Regions from separate parts of the Streptomyces sp. NPDC088746 genome, predicted to be linked through region 1. Evidence: riboswitches for the same ligand, from Rfam matches in the RefSeq annotation. Region 1 holds a riboswitch; each other region holds the start of a gene.
What was found. A riboswitch is a leader RNA that binds a small molecule or an ion and turns the genes downstream of it on or off. The one in region 1 is predicted to bind cobalamin.
Positions count from the first base shown of each region.

Region 2: linked by a shared signal. The riboswitch ahead of ACIP63_RS00300 (cobalamin biosynthesis protein) and the one ahead of ACIP63_RS35795 (energy-coupling factor ABC transporter permease) in region 1 are both predicted to bind cobalamin.
Region 3: linked by a shared signal. The riboswitch ahead of ACIP63_RS12090 (ribonucleoside-diphosphate reductase subunit alpha) and the one ahead of ACIP63_RS35795 (energy-coupling factor ABC transporter permease) in region 1 are both predicted to bind cobalamin.
Region 4: linked by a shared signal. The riboswitch ahead of ACIP63_RS15910 (ABC transporter substrate-binding protein) and the one ahead of ACIP63_RS35795 (energy-coupling factor ABC transporter permease) in region 1 are both predicted to bind cobalamin.

Region 1 is NZ_JBIVLA010000012.1:136,249-139,507, forward strand. Features, by position in the region: gene ACIP63_RS35780 (energy-coupling factor ABC transporter ATP-binding protein) at 1-441, opposite strand, end outside; gene cbiQ (cobalt ECF transporter T component CbiQ) at 438-1,187, opposite strand; gene ACIP63_RS35790 (energy-coupling factor ABC transporter substrate-binding protein) at 1,194-1,550, opposite strand; gene ACIP63_RS35795 (energy-coupling factor ABC transporter permease) at 1,547-2,257, opposite strand; cobalamin riboswitch at 2,287-2,492, opposite strand; gene ACIP63_RS35800 (ABC transporter permease) at 2,678-3,259, opposite strand, start outside.
Region 2 is NZ_JBIVLA010000001.1:55,633-58,891, forward strand. Features, by position in the region: gene ACIP63_RS00290 (anion permease) at 1-582, shown strand, start outside; gene ACIP63_RS00295 (hypothetical protein) at 595-819, shown strand; cobalamin riboswitch at 1,004-1,133, shown strand; gene ACIP63_RS00300 (cobalamin biosynthesis protein) at 1,262-2,206, shown strand; gene ACIP63_RS00305 (cobyric acid synthase) at 2,203-3,259, shown strand, end outside.
Region 3 is NZ_JBIVLA010000002.1:993,029-996,287, forward strand. Features, by position in the region: gene ACIP63_RS12090 (ribonucleoside-diphosphate reductase subunit alpha) at 1-1,735, opposite strand, end outside; cobalamin riboswitch at 1,872-2,007, opposite strand; gene ACIP63_RS12095 (GNAT family N-acetyltransferase) at 2,048-2,548, opposite strand; gene mctP (monocarboxylate uptake permease MctP) at 2,695-3,259, opposite strand, start outside.
Region 4 is NZ_JBIVLA010000003.1:308,561-311,819, reverse strand. Features, by position in the region: gene ACIP63_RS15920 (acyl-CoA dehydrogenase) at 1-748, shown strand, start outside; gene ACIP63_RS15915 (hypothetical protein) at 745-915, shown strand; cobalamin riboswitch at 998-1,185, shown strand; gene ACIP63_RS15910 (ABC transporter substrate-binding protein) at 1,215-2,291, shown strand; gene ACIP63_RS15905 (FecCD family ABC transporter permease) at 2,288-3,259, shown strand, end outside.

The DNA.
Region 1 (3,259 bases):
CTGCCCGTACGAGAGCAGGTGGGTGGGCCGGTCCGCCAGCGCCGTGATGTCCAGGGCGCCCAGCGCCTCCTCCACCCGGGCCCGCACCTCGCTGTCGGGCAGCCCGAGGTTCAGCGGTCCGAAGGACACGTCCTGGGAGACGGACGCGGCGAACAACTGGTCGTCCGGATCCTGCACCACCAGCTGGACCGTCGTACGCAGCCGGGTCAGGCCCTTCCGGTCGTACGTGACCTGGCGGCCCTCCACCGTCAACTGCCCCTCGCGGGGGCGCAACCCGCCGCTGAGCAGACGCATCAGCGTGGTCTTCCCACTGCCGTTCCGGCCGAGCAGGGCGAGCGCGCGCCCCGCCCGCGCCTCGAAGTCGAGGCCGCTGAGCACGGCAGGGCCGTCCTCGTACGCGAAGGACGCGCCCCGGAGGGCGAGCAGTACGGATTCGCTCATGAAAGGGGCCTTTCCAGGACGAGGGTCAGCACGGTGAGGGCCGCGAGCAGGGCGACGCTCACGGCCACGAAACGGCCGGAGACACGGGCCTCGGGTACCAGGACGCGCAGGGTCCCGTCGTAACCGCGCCCGGCGAGCCCGGCCTGGAGCCGTGCCGCGCGGTCGAAGGCCCTGATGAACGCGGTGGCTCCGAGGCCCGCCAGGGACCGCCAGGCGGCCGCCCGAGTGGTGTGCCCGAGCCGGGCCGCCTGGGCCTCCCGGATCCGGCGTACCGAGTCGAGGAGCAGGAAGCTCATGCGGTACGTCACCAGGGCGACGTCCACCACCGGCGCCGGCACCCCCGCCTTGACCAGGCGGGGCAGCAGGTCGGACATCGGGGTGGTGAAGGCGAACAGCAGGACCCCGAGCGACGCCGCCGAGGTGCGCAGCAGCAACTCCCCGGCACGGACCGGCCCCCCGTCCGCCACGGTCACGAGTCCCTCCGGCCCGCCGACCTGTACGAGCAGTGTGGCCGCCCCGGTGGCACAGAAACCCAGGGGAACCCGGTAGGCCCGCCAGAGTTGGCGGGCGGGCACACCGGCCGGCCCCAGCAGCACGGCGACGGCGGTGAGGAGGGCCAGTGCGGCTCCGGGCCAGGGCGGCAGCGAGATCGCCAGAACCGTGAGTCCCAGACCCAGTACGGCTTTGTCCACGGGATGGCGGCGGCGCCAGCGACTGCTGTGCGCCGCCGCGTCGATCGGCAGCACGTTCGCTCAGTTCTCCCGGGCCGCGGGCTCCCCGGCGCCGGAGCCGTCCTGCTGCGTGGTCGCGCGCAGCTCGCCCTGACGGCGCCCGCGGCGCAGGCCGAAGTAGTAGGCGAGTACACCCGCGCCCAACGCGGCCTGGAGCGCGAACAGCGCCGACTCGATCTCCCCGGACGGTGGTTCGTACAGCGGGGAGAACCAGGGTTCGTATCCGGGATCGATCTCGGTGATCGCCGTCTCGGCCTGGGCGTCGGCGCCCGTGAACGGCTCCTTCTCGTCGTCGCCGAGGCCGAGGGCCAGCGGCAGGACGGCCAGCGCGGCCACGACGAGCAGCAGAAGGGCGTTGATCTTCGTGTTCTTGTTCATCGGGCCACCGCCTCGGTCTCGGCCGTCCTGGTCCGGTCCCGCCTGCCGGCGAGGAACACGCCGAGCCGGGTCAGATCACCCTTGCTGGACTGCACGAGGAGCCGCATGACCAGAACGGTCAGCAGCCCCTCGCTCACCGCCAGCGGGATCTGGGTGACCGCGAAGATGGAGCCGAACTTGCCGAGCGCGCCCAGGAAGCCGGTGCTCGGGTCCGGGAAGGCGAGCGCCAGCTGCACGCTCGTGACGCAGTACGTCGACAGGTCGGCGACGAACGCGCCGAAGAACACCCCCACCATCAGCGGCACGTCGTACCGGCGCAGCAGCCTGTAGACCGCGTACCCCGCCCAGGGCCCGACGATCGCCATCGAGAAGACGTTGGCGCCCAGCGTGGTCAGCCCGCCGTGGGCGAGCAGGAGCGCCTGGAACAGCAGGGTGATGGTGCCCAGGACCGCCATGATCGGCGGGCGGAACAGGATGGCCCCCAGCCCCGTGCCCGTGGGATGCGAGCAACTCCCGGTGACGGAGGGGATCTTCAATGCGGAAAGAACGAACGTGAAGGCCCCGGAAGCCCCCAGGAGCAGCGTGCTCTCGGGGTTCTCCCGGACTTCACGCGTGAGTGACCGGACTCCGTGGACGACGAACGGCGCGGACGCGACACCCCAGGCGATCGCGTGCGCCGGAGGCAGAAAACCCTCGGCTATGTGCATGGCTCAGCAGACCCTCTCCAGCACCTCGTGGATGGTTGAAGTGCCTTGGCCGGTCTCCTGGCTTACGGGTACCACCGCCCGAACTCCGCCTTCCCGGGTCACAAGGACCCAGTGGCTGCCCGCGAGGGCCGGAGCCGGACTTCCCGATCACAGTGGCGAGGGCCGCACCGGCATCACACCGATTTCCCGTTCACCAAGGCGTGGCGACAGTAGTGCCAGGTGGGGGACGATGACAAGCGGGCCTGAGGTCACCGAGGGCGTCCACCCGCCCGGCCGGGCGGGGCCGGTGGACGCCCGCGCCGACGGCGGCGACGGACGGCGCGGGGGGCCGCGGCGGCCACCGTCACGGCCCTTCGGCCTTGCGCGGGGCGCGGCAGGTCTGCGGGCCGGCCGTCCCGTCGGGACCCCGGGGGCCACGGGTCACAGGAGCCGCTTGCGGCCCCGGACGATGACGAAGGCCGCGACGGCCGCGGCGAGGGCGAGCATGACGCCGGCTCCGAGCCACTGCATCGTCTGCATCTGGGAGACGTCGAGATAGTCGAGGGACCAGCCGATGACGTGCTTCGACTCCAGGCAGGCGGTGTGCGCCCGGTCGTTCTCCATCTGGTCGAGGCAGGTGGTCCACTCCAGGCGGTCCCCGGAGCTGGTGAGGAAGTACGTGCCCTGTCCCTGCTGCTCAGCCTGGGCAGGCAGCTCCGGCCGTACCGCACCGGGCCCGACGCCCTTGTCGGTGCTGACCGACATGATGTGTCCCAGGCTCCGCCAGAGTTCGTCCCAGACGAACCCGATCGCCACGACGATGCCGAGCGTGACCACCATCGACACCAGCGTGCGGCGCAGGAGCAGGCCGACCGCCACGCCCACGGTGAACGTGAGCAGGGCGTAGGCCACCGGTACGACCCCCGTGACGCTGAAGAAGGAGGTCCAGATGAGGGCGTCGGAAAGCCCCTTGATCGGATTCCACCACCAGGTGAGCACGGCGGTGAGCACGCCGGTCGACAG
Region 2 (3,259 bases), on a different contig from region 1:
GTCATCGCCTCCGCGGGTATCGCCATCGCGATGGGCACCTACCTCGGCGGCTGGCGCATCATCCGCACCATGGGCAGCGGCCTCACCGACCTGCGTCCGCCGCAGGGCTTCGCGGCCCAGACCAGTGCGGCCACGGTCATCCTGGCCTCCTCGCACCTCGGCTTCTCCCTCTCCACCACGCAGTCCTGCTCCGGTGCCGTCATGGGCGCGGGTCTCGGACGCAAGGGAGGCGTGGTCCGCTGGTCCACCGCCACCCGGATGTTCGTCGCCTGGGGCCTGACCCTGCCGGCCGCCGGTCTGATGGGCGCGGGCGCCGAGTTCCTGACCAAGCAGGGGCCCTGGGGCGTCGGGGCGGTCGCCGTCCTCCTCGTCGCGGGCTCCGGAGCCATCTGGCTGCTGTCGCGCCGCAAGCCGGTCGACCACACCAACGTGAACGCGGAGGCCGAGCCCGCGGGCGTCGTCACCACCGCCATCTCCGCGGTCAGCCCGCCGCCCGCCGGTGCCCTCGTACCGGAGCTCAAGACCACCATCTCGGCCCCGGCCACGACGGCCGGAACCCCGGCCGACCCGGCCACGGTGTAAGGACGGATCCGCATGAACATCGACTGGGCAGCTCTCGCGTCCGTCTTCGGCGTCAGCCTCGTGGTCACCGTCGCGCTGGTCGGCCTCTTCACCCTCGGTATCACGGGCATGGCCCGGCAGACGTCGACCGCACAGGGCGGCGGCGGTGCCAACGGCCTGGTGCGCACCGGCGCGTACGCCTGCTTCGGGCTGTGCGCGGCGGCGGTCGCGTACGGGATCTATCTGATCGTCGCCTGACCGCTCCCCCGCGGACTTCCGCCCGGGCCGGACACACCACGTGTGTCCGGCCCGGTGTGCGTCTGAGCACATTGAAGCCTCGCAGGTCAACGGCAGGTTGACGGGCATTCACGGGGCATGGTGGACTGCCGGAGCCATTTAGGCCGACCGGCACACATGTGCCTGCCGGCCTTACGGCGACAGGAGAGGAAGCCGGTGCGAATCCGGCGCGGTCCCGCCACTGTCACCGGGGAGCAGCCTCCACACGGAAGTCACGGCCCGCCACCGCGGGCTGGAAGGCCGGAGGAACTGCGGATCCGGAAGCCAGGAGACTCTCGTCGCCGGTCACGTCGAACCAGGGCGCGGACCCTGAGTGAGGACATACGCCATGCCTGGCTGCCCTGCGTCGGTCGCTTCACCACCTGTCACGAAGGTCCTCCGAGGCGCGACGGCCGGCTGAGCGGTGCGAGCCGACCGCATCTTCGCGTACGGAGCCGCCGCCGGCCTGATCGGCGACCTGCTGTTCGGTGATCCCCGGCGTGGCCACCCCGTCGCCGCCTTCGGGCGTGCGGCGGCGGGCGCCGAGCGCCGCCTGTGGCGTGACCACCGCGGCTGGGGCGCCCTGCACACGCTCGTCTGCGCCGGGGGCGCCACGGGCGCCGCCGCCCTGGCGGCGCGTGCCGTCCGGAACCGTCCCGCCGCCGCCGTGGCGCTGACCGCCGCCGCCACCTGGTCCGTCGTCGGGGGCACCTCACTGGGCCGCGAGGCGCGTGCCGTCGGCGGGGCGCTGGCCGCCGGGGACATCGAGCTCGCCCGGGAGCGGCTGCCGCATCTGTGCGGCCGTGATCCGCAGGCACTGGACGGGCAGCAGATCGCCCGCGCCGTGGTGGAGTCCGTCGCCGAGAACACCTCGGACGCCGTCGTGGGGGCCCTCGTGTGGGGCGCGCTCGGCGGGGTGCCCGGGCTGGTCGCCTTCCGGGCGGTCAACACGCTCGACGCCATGGTCGGGCACAAGTCGCCCCGCTACCGGCGCTACGGCTGGGCGTCGGCCCGGCTCGACGACATCGCCGGCTGGCCCGGGGCCCGGCTCACCGCCGTGCTCGCCGTGGCCGCCGGGGGCCGCCCGCGCGAGGCGGTCCGGGCGTGGCGGGCGGACGCGGGCAGGCACCCCAGCCCCAACGCGGGCCCCGTGGAGGCCTCGTTCGCGGGGGCGCTCGGCGTACGCCTCGGCGGCACGCTCGCGTACGGCGGGCGGGTCGAGCACCGGCCGGTGCTCAACGGCGGGGCCGGCCGGGACGTGCGGGTCACGGACATCGAACGCGCGGTGCGGCTGTCGCGCCGGGTGAGTGTGCTGGCCCTCGTCGTGTGTGCGGCGGGGCGGTCGGCCATGGGACGGAGAGTCGGATGAGCGGCGGGCTGCTGGTCGCGGGGACCACTTCGGACGCGGGCAAGAGCGTCGTCACGGCGGGGATCTGCCGGTGGCTGGTGCGCCGGGGGGTGAAGGTCGCGCCGTTCAAGGCGCAGAACATGTCGCTGAACTCGTTCGTCACCCGGGAGGGGGCGGAGATCGGCCGCGCCCAGGCGATGCAGGCGCAGGCCGCCCGGGTGGAGCCGTCCGCGCTGATGAACCCGGTGCTGCTCAAGCCCGGCGGCGACCGGTCGAGCCAGGTCGTCCTGATGGGGAAGCCGGTGGGCGAGATGAGCGCCCGCGGCTACCACGGCGGTCGCCAGGAGGCGCTGCTGGGGACGGTCGTGGACTGTCTGGAGCAGCTGCGGGGCACGTATGACGCCGTGATCTGCGAGGGGGCGGGCAGTCCTGCCGAGATCAATCTGCGGCGCACGGACATCGTGAACATGGGCATCGCCCGGGCGGCGCGCTTTCCCGTGCTGGTGGTCGGCGACATCGACCGGGGCGGTGTGTTCGCCTCGTTCTTCGGCACGACGGCGCTGCTGAGCCCCGAGGACCAGTCGCTGGTCGCGGGATACCTCGTCAACAAGTTCCGCGGTGACGTGTCGCTGCTGGAACCCGGTCTCGACATGCTGCTCGGGCTCACGGGGCGGCGGACGTACGGGGTGCTGCCGTACGCCCACGGGCTGGGCATCGACGAGGAGGACGGGCTGCGGGTCTCGATGCGCGGCACCGTACGCGAGTCGGTCGTGGCGCCGCCGCACGGCGAGGACGTGCTGCGGGTCGCGGTGTGCGCCGTGCCGCTGATGTCGAACTTCACCGATGTGGACGCGCTGGCGGCCGAGCCGGGTGTGGTGGTGCGGTTCGTGGACCGGGCGGAGGAGCTCGTCGACGCGGACCTCGTGATCGTGCCCGGGACGCGGGGCACCGTGAAGGCGCTGGCGTGGCTGCGCGAGCGGGGGCTGGCCGACGCGCTGGCCCGGCGTGCCGCGGAGGGCCGCCCGGTGCTGGGCATCTGCGGAGGGTTCCAGGTGCTGGGCGAGCGGATCGAGG
Region 3 (3,259 bases), on a different contig from region 1:
GGTGCAGGACGCCCCGGGCCGCGCGGGTCTCGGACCAGGCGGGCAGCGGGCCCGACCGCTCGGCCAGGTCGCAGGAGGCCTCGTACGCGGCGAGCATGATCCGCTCGGAGATCCGGGTGGAGAGCGCGCGGGCCTCGGGGGAGTCGAAGGGCAGCCGCAGCTGGAAGAAGACGTCCTGGAGGCCCATCGCGCCCAGGCCCACCGGGCGCCAGCGGGCGTTGGAGCGGCCGGCCTGCTCGGTCGGGTAGAAGTTGATGTCCACCACGCGGTCCAGGAAGGTCACCGCCGTGCGGACGGTGGCGTCCAGCCGCTCCCAGTCGATGGTGCCGTCGGCGACGAACGCGCCCAGGTTGACCGAACCCAGGTTGCAGACGGCCGTCTCGCCGTCGTCGGTGACTTCGAGGATCTCCGTGCACAGGTTCGAGGAGTGCACGACACGGCCCGGCTCGGCGGTCTGGTTCGCCGTGCGGTTGGAGGCGTCCTTGAACGTCATCCAGCCCTGCCCGGTCTGGGCGAGGGTCCGCATCATCCGGCCGTAGAGCTCACGGGCCGGCAGGGTCTTGCGGGCCAGCCCCTTGGCCTCGGCGGCGCGGTAGGCGGCGTCGAACTCCTCGCCCCACAGGTCCACGAGCTCGGGGGCGTCGGCCGGGGAGAACAGCGACCACTCGGTGTCCGCGTCGACGCGGCGCATGAACTCGTCCGGGATCCAGTGCGCCAGGTTGAGGTTGTGCGTACGCCGCTGGTCCTCGCCGGTGTTGTCGCGCAGCTCCAGGAACTCCTCGATGTCCGCGTGCCACGTCTCCAGGTAGACGGCCGCGGCACCCTTGCGGCGGCCGCCCTGGTTCACCGCTGCGACCGAGGCGTCGAGCGTCTTCAGGAACGGCACGATGCCGTTGGAGTGCCCGTTCGTGCCGCGGATGAGCGAACCCCGGGCGCGCACGCGGGAGTACGAGAGCCCGATGCCGCCCGCGTGCTTGGAGAGGCGCGCCACCTGGTGGTAGCGGTCGTAGATCGAGTCCAGCTCGTCCAGCGGCGAGTCCAGCAGGTAGCAGGACGACATCTGCGGGTGGCGGGTGCCCGAGTTGAAGAGGGTGGGGGAGGAGGGCAGGTAGTCGAGCCGGTTCATCAGGCCGTACAGCGCGGCCACTTCCTCCAGAGCCCGCTCGGAGGTGTCCTCGGCGAGCCCGGCGGCGACGCGCAGCATGAAGTGCTGCGGGGTCTCGACGACGTCGCGGGTGAGCGGGTGGCGCAGCAGGTACCGGCTGTGCAGGGTCCGCAGCCCGAAGTAACCGAAGCGGTCGTCGGCGCCGTCGGCGAGCGCCTGGTCGACGAGCGCGTCGAGGGCGGCGGCGTGCAGCGTGACGAACTCGGCCGTTCGGTCCGCGATCAGGCCCTCGCGGTGTCCGACGGCGACCGACGCGGAGAAGGAGACAGCGCCCTGGCCGGCGGCCTCGTCCGCGATGGCCCGCGTGAGGAGCCGGGCGGCGAGCCGGGAGTAGGCGGGGTCCTCGGAGATCAGGCCGGCGGCGGCCTCGGTGGCCAGCGAGCGCAGCTCGGCCTCGTCCGACCGGGCGTTGCGGCCGCGCAGTGCGGCGGCGGCCACCCGTCCGGGGTCGGTGTCGGGCAGATCGGCGGTGAGGCCGGTCAGGGTCCGCAGCAGTGCGGTCCCGGGCGCGTCGGTCGTGCGGCCTTCGGATTCCGTGGCTGAAACCGGGTCGGCTGGCGCGATGGTCACTGGGGCTATCCCTCGCTCGGCTCAGGGCCTGCGGGAGCGGGGCAGCCGGGCACGGCGGCGCCCGGGGAAGGGCAGCACGGCGCACGGCGTCCACCGGCCCTCCGCGGGGCCCGGACGTATCGGCGCCCGGTTCGGTCGAGCCGGGCGCACTGTCGACAGGTCTTCGGACTTCGGGGTGCGCGAAGCACGCCGATCACACCGTTGCGGGACAGTTCCGGATTCTCACCGGATTCCCCTGCGGCGACAGCGAGGTCGAGCATACATGTGGGGGCTGCCGATTGAAGAAGCCCCCACATCTTGTGTCGTGAAGGGTCAGAGCTCCAGACGGAAGGTCAGAAGCACGAGCTCCGGCAGCGGGTACCAGTCCCGTTCGGGAGTCCGTACGAAGCCGAGGCGGCGGTATATCCGATGGGCGCCGTGCATGGCCGGGGCCGTCGACAGGACGATCCCCGAGACGCCCTCGGCGGCCCGTGCCCGCTCGACACAGGCCCGTACGAGCGCCTCGCCCGCGCCCCGCCCACGGGCCTCCGGCGAGACGGCCAGCATCCGGAACTCGGCCTCGCCCTCCCCGGCGATGTCCGCCCACGGGCTGCCCGGCGCGACGTAGGTGACACCGCCCAGCAACCGGCCGTCGGCGTCCAGCGCGACCAGCACCTCGGCCTCGGCGGCCCGCCGCCCGACCGCGCGGAGCTGTTCCAGGTAGGGGTCGTCGGCGCCGAAGTCCAGGAGTCCGTCGTCCAGATACGCCTGCGCGGTGATCTCGCCCAGCTCCGCGAACTGAGCGGGCCGGGCCGGCCTGATCGATACGTCCATGGGCGGCAGTCTGCCCCGGCCGCCGGGCGCGGCGCGCCCCGTTTCCGGAGGCCGACGGCCCCGGGGGCCGGCCCTGACACGACTCCGTCCCGGCAGGGAGGACCCTGCCGGGACGGACGTCTTGCCTCGGAGCGACGGCTGTGGGGTCAGTGGCCGCCGGGGGCGCCCGCCGTGGCCGGCGGGAGCTCGACCTTGACGCCGGGGTCGCCCGCGTCCGCCGTGTAGTCGGACGGGGAGGTCTCGTCCACACCGGCCGGCGCCTTCACCGCGTTGAGGACGACGGTCAGCACGAGCACGACGACGACGTTCAGCACGAACGCGGTGAGACCGATGTAGCCGATCTCGCCGATACCCGGGATCTCCTTCGAGGACCCGCCGAAGTGCTTCTGGGTCGGGCTGGCGACGCCGTACGCGGCCACCGTGCCGTAGATCATGCCGACCGCCCAGCCGGCGATCAGTGCCCAGCGGTGGAACCACCGGGTGAACAGGCCGCCCACCAGGGCCGGCATCGTCTGGAGGATCCAGATGCCGCCCAGCAGCTGGAAGTTGATCGCGACCGTCTTGTCCATGGTGAGGACGAAGGCGAGTGCGCCGACCTTGACCAGCAGCGAGACCAGCTTGGAGACCTTGGTCTCCTGCGCCGGGGTCGCGTCGGGCTTGATGAAGTCCTTGTAGATGTTGCGCGTGAAGAGGTTCGCCGCGGCGATCGAC
Region 4 (3,259 bases), on a different contig from region 1:
TGTCGCCAAGGCGTGGATCACCTGGCGGGCCCGCGACGTCATCGTCGAGAGCCGTGAACGCTGCGGCGCGCAGGCGCTGCTGGAGAACAACGGCATGACCGAACTCGTCACGGGCGTGGAGGGGGCCATCACCGCGGAGGGCGACAACATCGCCCTGTACGCCAAGGCGGCGGCCGACATGCTCCTCGCCGCCGAGCCCGGCGGTGACGCCGCCCGGGACCGGGCCCCGCACCCCGGGGACCTCTCCGACCCGTACTTCCTGGGCCGGCTCCTCACCTCGGTCCAGGACATCTGGTTCGCCCGGGCCAGGACCCGCGCGCTGCGGGCGCCCGAAGCCGACACCCTCGGCCGGTGGAACGCGGCCTCCGGCCCCGCCCTGCGCGGGGTCGAGGCCTACGCGTACCGGCAGGCCGCCGAGGCCTACGCGGAGGCCCGCGCGACGCTGCCCGACGGGGCGGCCAGGGACCGGCTCGGGGAGCTGGAGCGGCTGTTCGCCCTAGAATGGGTGTCACGCAACAGCGGTGACCTGCTGGCCGCCGGCCTCCTGAGCGCCTCTCAGGTGGACGCCCTGCCGGAGGCCGTGGAGGAGCTCCTCACGGCCGTCGCCGCGCACGCCCCGGAGCTGGCCGACTCCTTCGCGCTGCCGGAGGCACTCCTCGCCGACTGGCCGATCGCCGGACCCGGCTACGCGGACGCGTACGACGACCCCGGGGGCCCGTGGAACACGCGCCCGGCGGGCGCCCGATGAGCGCCGGAAGCAAGGGGCGGGCTGCCTGTTGCCGCCTGGGCGAGCACCTGGAGATCCTGGGACTGCGCGCCGTCCTGCTCGCCTACTGGGGCACCACGTCCGTGCTCGCCCGCCGCGGCGGGAAGCCGCAGGACGACGGCGGCGAATCGGTTCGCCCCAAGGGCTGACCCGCCCGACGGCCGGCCGGTACGGAGGGGGAGAAGCCCCCGCCGTACCGGCGACGGCCCCCGAGGCCGCCGGCGCGCCGCGTGATAGCTTGCAGACGCCAGTCACACTCCACGTGGAGTCAGGGAATCCGGTGAGAATCCGGAGCTGACGCGCAGCGGTGAGGGGGACGGGCGGGGCCACAGCCACTGGGAAACCCTCGGGTGCACCGGGAAGGCGCCTCGTCCGGACGAACCCGAGTCCGAAGACCTGCTGGCAACCGCTTCCGCACCGGGAGCGGAACTCCGTACGGGCTCCGCGCATGAGCCCAGAGAATGCCGAGGACTCCGTGCCGCCCATAGCCAGCACCGCACGCCGAACAGCCCTGCTCATCGCGGGACTTGTCGTCCTTCTGACCGCCTGCGGGGGAGGCGGAAGCACCCCTGACGGCGCAGCACGGGACGCCGCCGGCGACGGCTTCCCCGTGACCCTGAAGAACTGCGGCCGTACGGTGAGAGTCGACTCGCCACCGCGTCACGCCGTCTCCCTCAACCAGGGATCGACGGAGATCCTGCTCTCCCTGGGCCTCGCCGACAGGCTGGCCGCCACCGCGACCTGGACGGACCCGGTGATGAAGGGCCTGGAGAAGGACGAATCCACGGTGAAGCGCCTCGCCGAGAACCAGCCCTCCTCCGAGAAGGTCCTCGCCGAGGAACCCGACTTCGTCAGCGCCTCGTTCGAGTCCACCCTCGGCAAGGGCGGGGTGGCGTCCCGCGACCAGTTCGAGGAGCTCGGCGTACCGACGTACCTCGCACCCTCCGACTGCGCGGGCAAGGACAACACCGGAAGCAGCGACGGCTCCCGCTCCGAGCCCCTGACCATGGACCGCGTCTACGGCGAAGTACGCGACCTGGCCAAGGTGTTCGGCGTCCCGCAACGGGGCGAGAAGCTGGTGAAGAGCCTCCGCGGCCGCGTCGACAGGGCGACCGCGGACATCGACGCGTCCGGCACCACGATGCTCTACTGGTTCGCCAACTCCGAGGCCCCGTACCTGGCCGGGTGCTGCGGCGCCCCCGGCATCATCACCGAGGAGCTCGGCGCGAAGAACGTCTTCGACGACACGCACGAGGAATGGCCCCAGATCAACTGGGAGACCGTCGCCGACCGGAACCCCGACGTACTGGTCATCGGGGACCTGACCCGGAAGTCGCAGACGGCCGAGAGCGCGGCGAAGAAGATCGAGTTCCTGGAGTCCAACCCCGCCACGAAGAACATGGACGCCGTCCGGCACAAACGGTACGTCCTGCTGAGCGGCCAGGCGATGAATCCGACCATCCGGACCGTGGAGGGCGTGGAGCGCGTCGCGGCCGGTCTGCGCTCGTTCGGGCTCGCGGGGTGACGGAGACCGAACGCGCCCCGGAGGTACGGGCGGAGCAGCCGCCCGCGGTCCGGACGGCCCCCGGAGCCCTGATCCTGCGCGACGGTGTCCTGTGGAGCGCCGGGGTCGCCCTGCTCCTCCTCTCCGTCGCGGTCGCCGTCACGATCGGACCCGCCCGTATCTCCGTCCCGGACGTCTGGTCCGCGGTGGCCTCGCACCTCGGCCTGGGAGACGGGCGGCTGACCCCGATCCGGGACGGCATCATCTGGAACCTGCGCATGCCCCGCACCCTGCTCGCCGCGGTGTGCGGGGCCGGACTCGCGGTGTGCGGCACCGTGATGCAGTCGCTGCTGCGCAACCCGCTCGCTGACCCCTTCGTCCTCGGCGTCTCCTCCGGGGCGTCCACCGGGGCGGTGGTGGTCGTCGTCCTGGGTGTCGGCGGCGGAGCCGTGTCGGTCTCCGGCGGTGCGTTCGCCGGGGCGCTGTGCTCGTTCGCCCTCGTCCTGCTGCTCAGCCACACCCTCGGCGGATCCACCGACCGGGTCGTCCTCTCCGGGGTCGCGGCCATGCAGCTCTTCTCCGCGCTCACGTCCTTCGTCGTGATGACCGCCGCCGACGCCGAGCAGACCCGGGGCGTGCTCTTCTGGCTGCTCGGCTCGCTGAGCGGGGTGGGCTGGAGCGATGTGTGGATGTGCTCGGCCGTGCTGGCCGTGACGCTGCTGATCTGCCTCGGCCACGCCCGTACGCTCGACGCCTTCGCCTTCGGCCAGGACGCCGCGGCCGCCCTCGGGGTGCACGTGGGGCGCACCCGGATCGTGCTGCTCTGCACCACCGCGCTCCTGACGGCGGCGCTGGTCAGTTCGGCGGGAGCCATCGGTTTCGTCGGCCTCGTCCTGCCGCACGCCGCCCGGGCGTTGACGGGTTCGGGGCACCGGCGGCTGCTGCCGGTGACCGCTCTCGCCGGAGCCGTGTTCCTGGTCTGGGTCGAC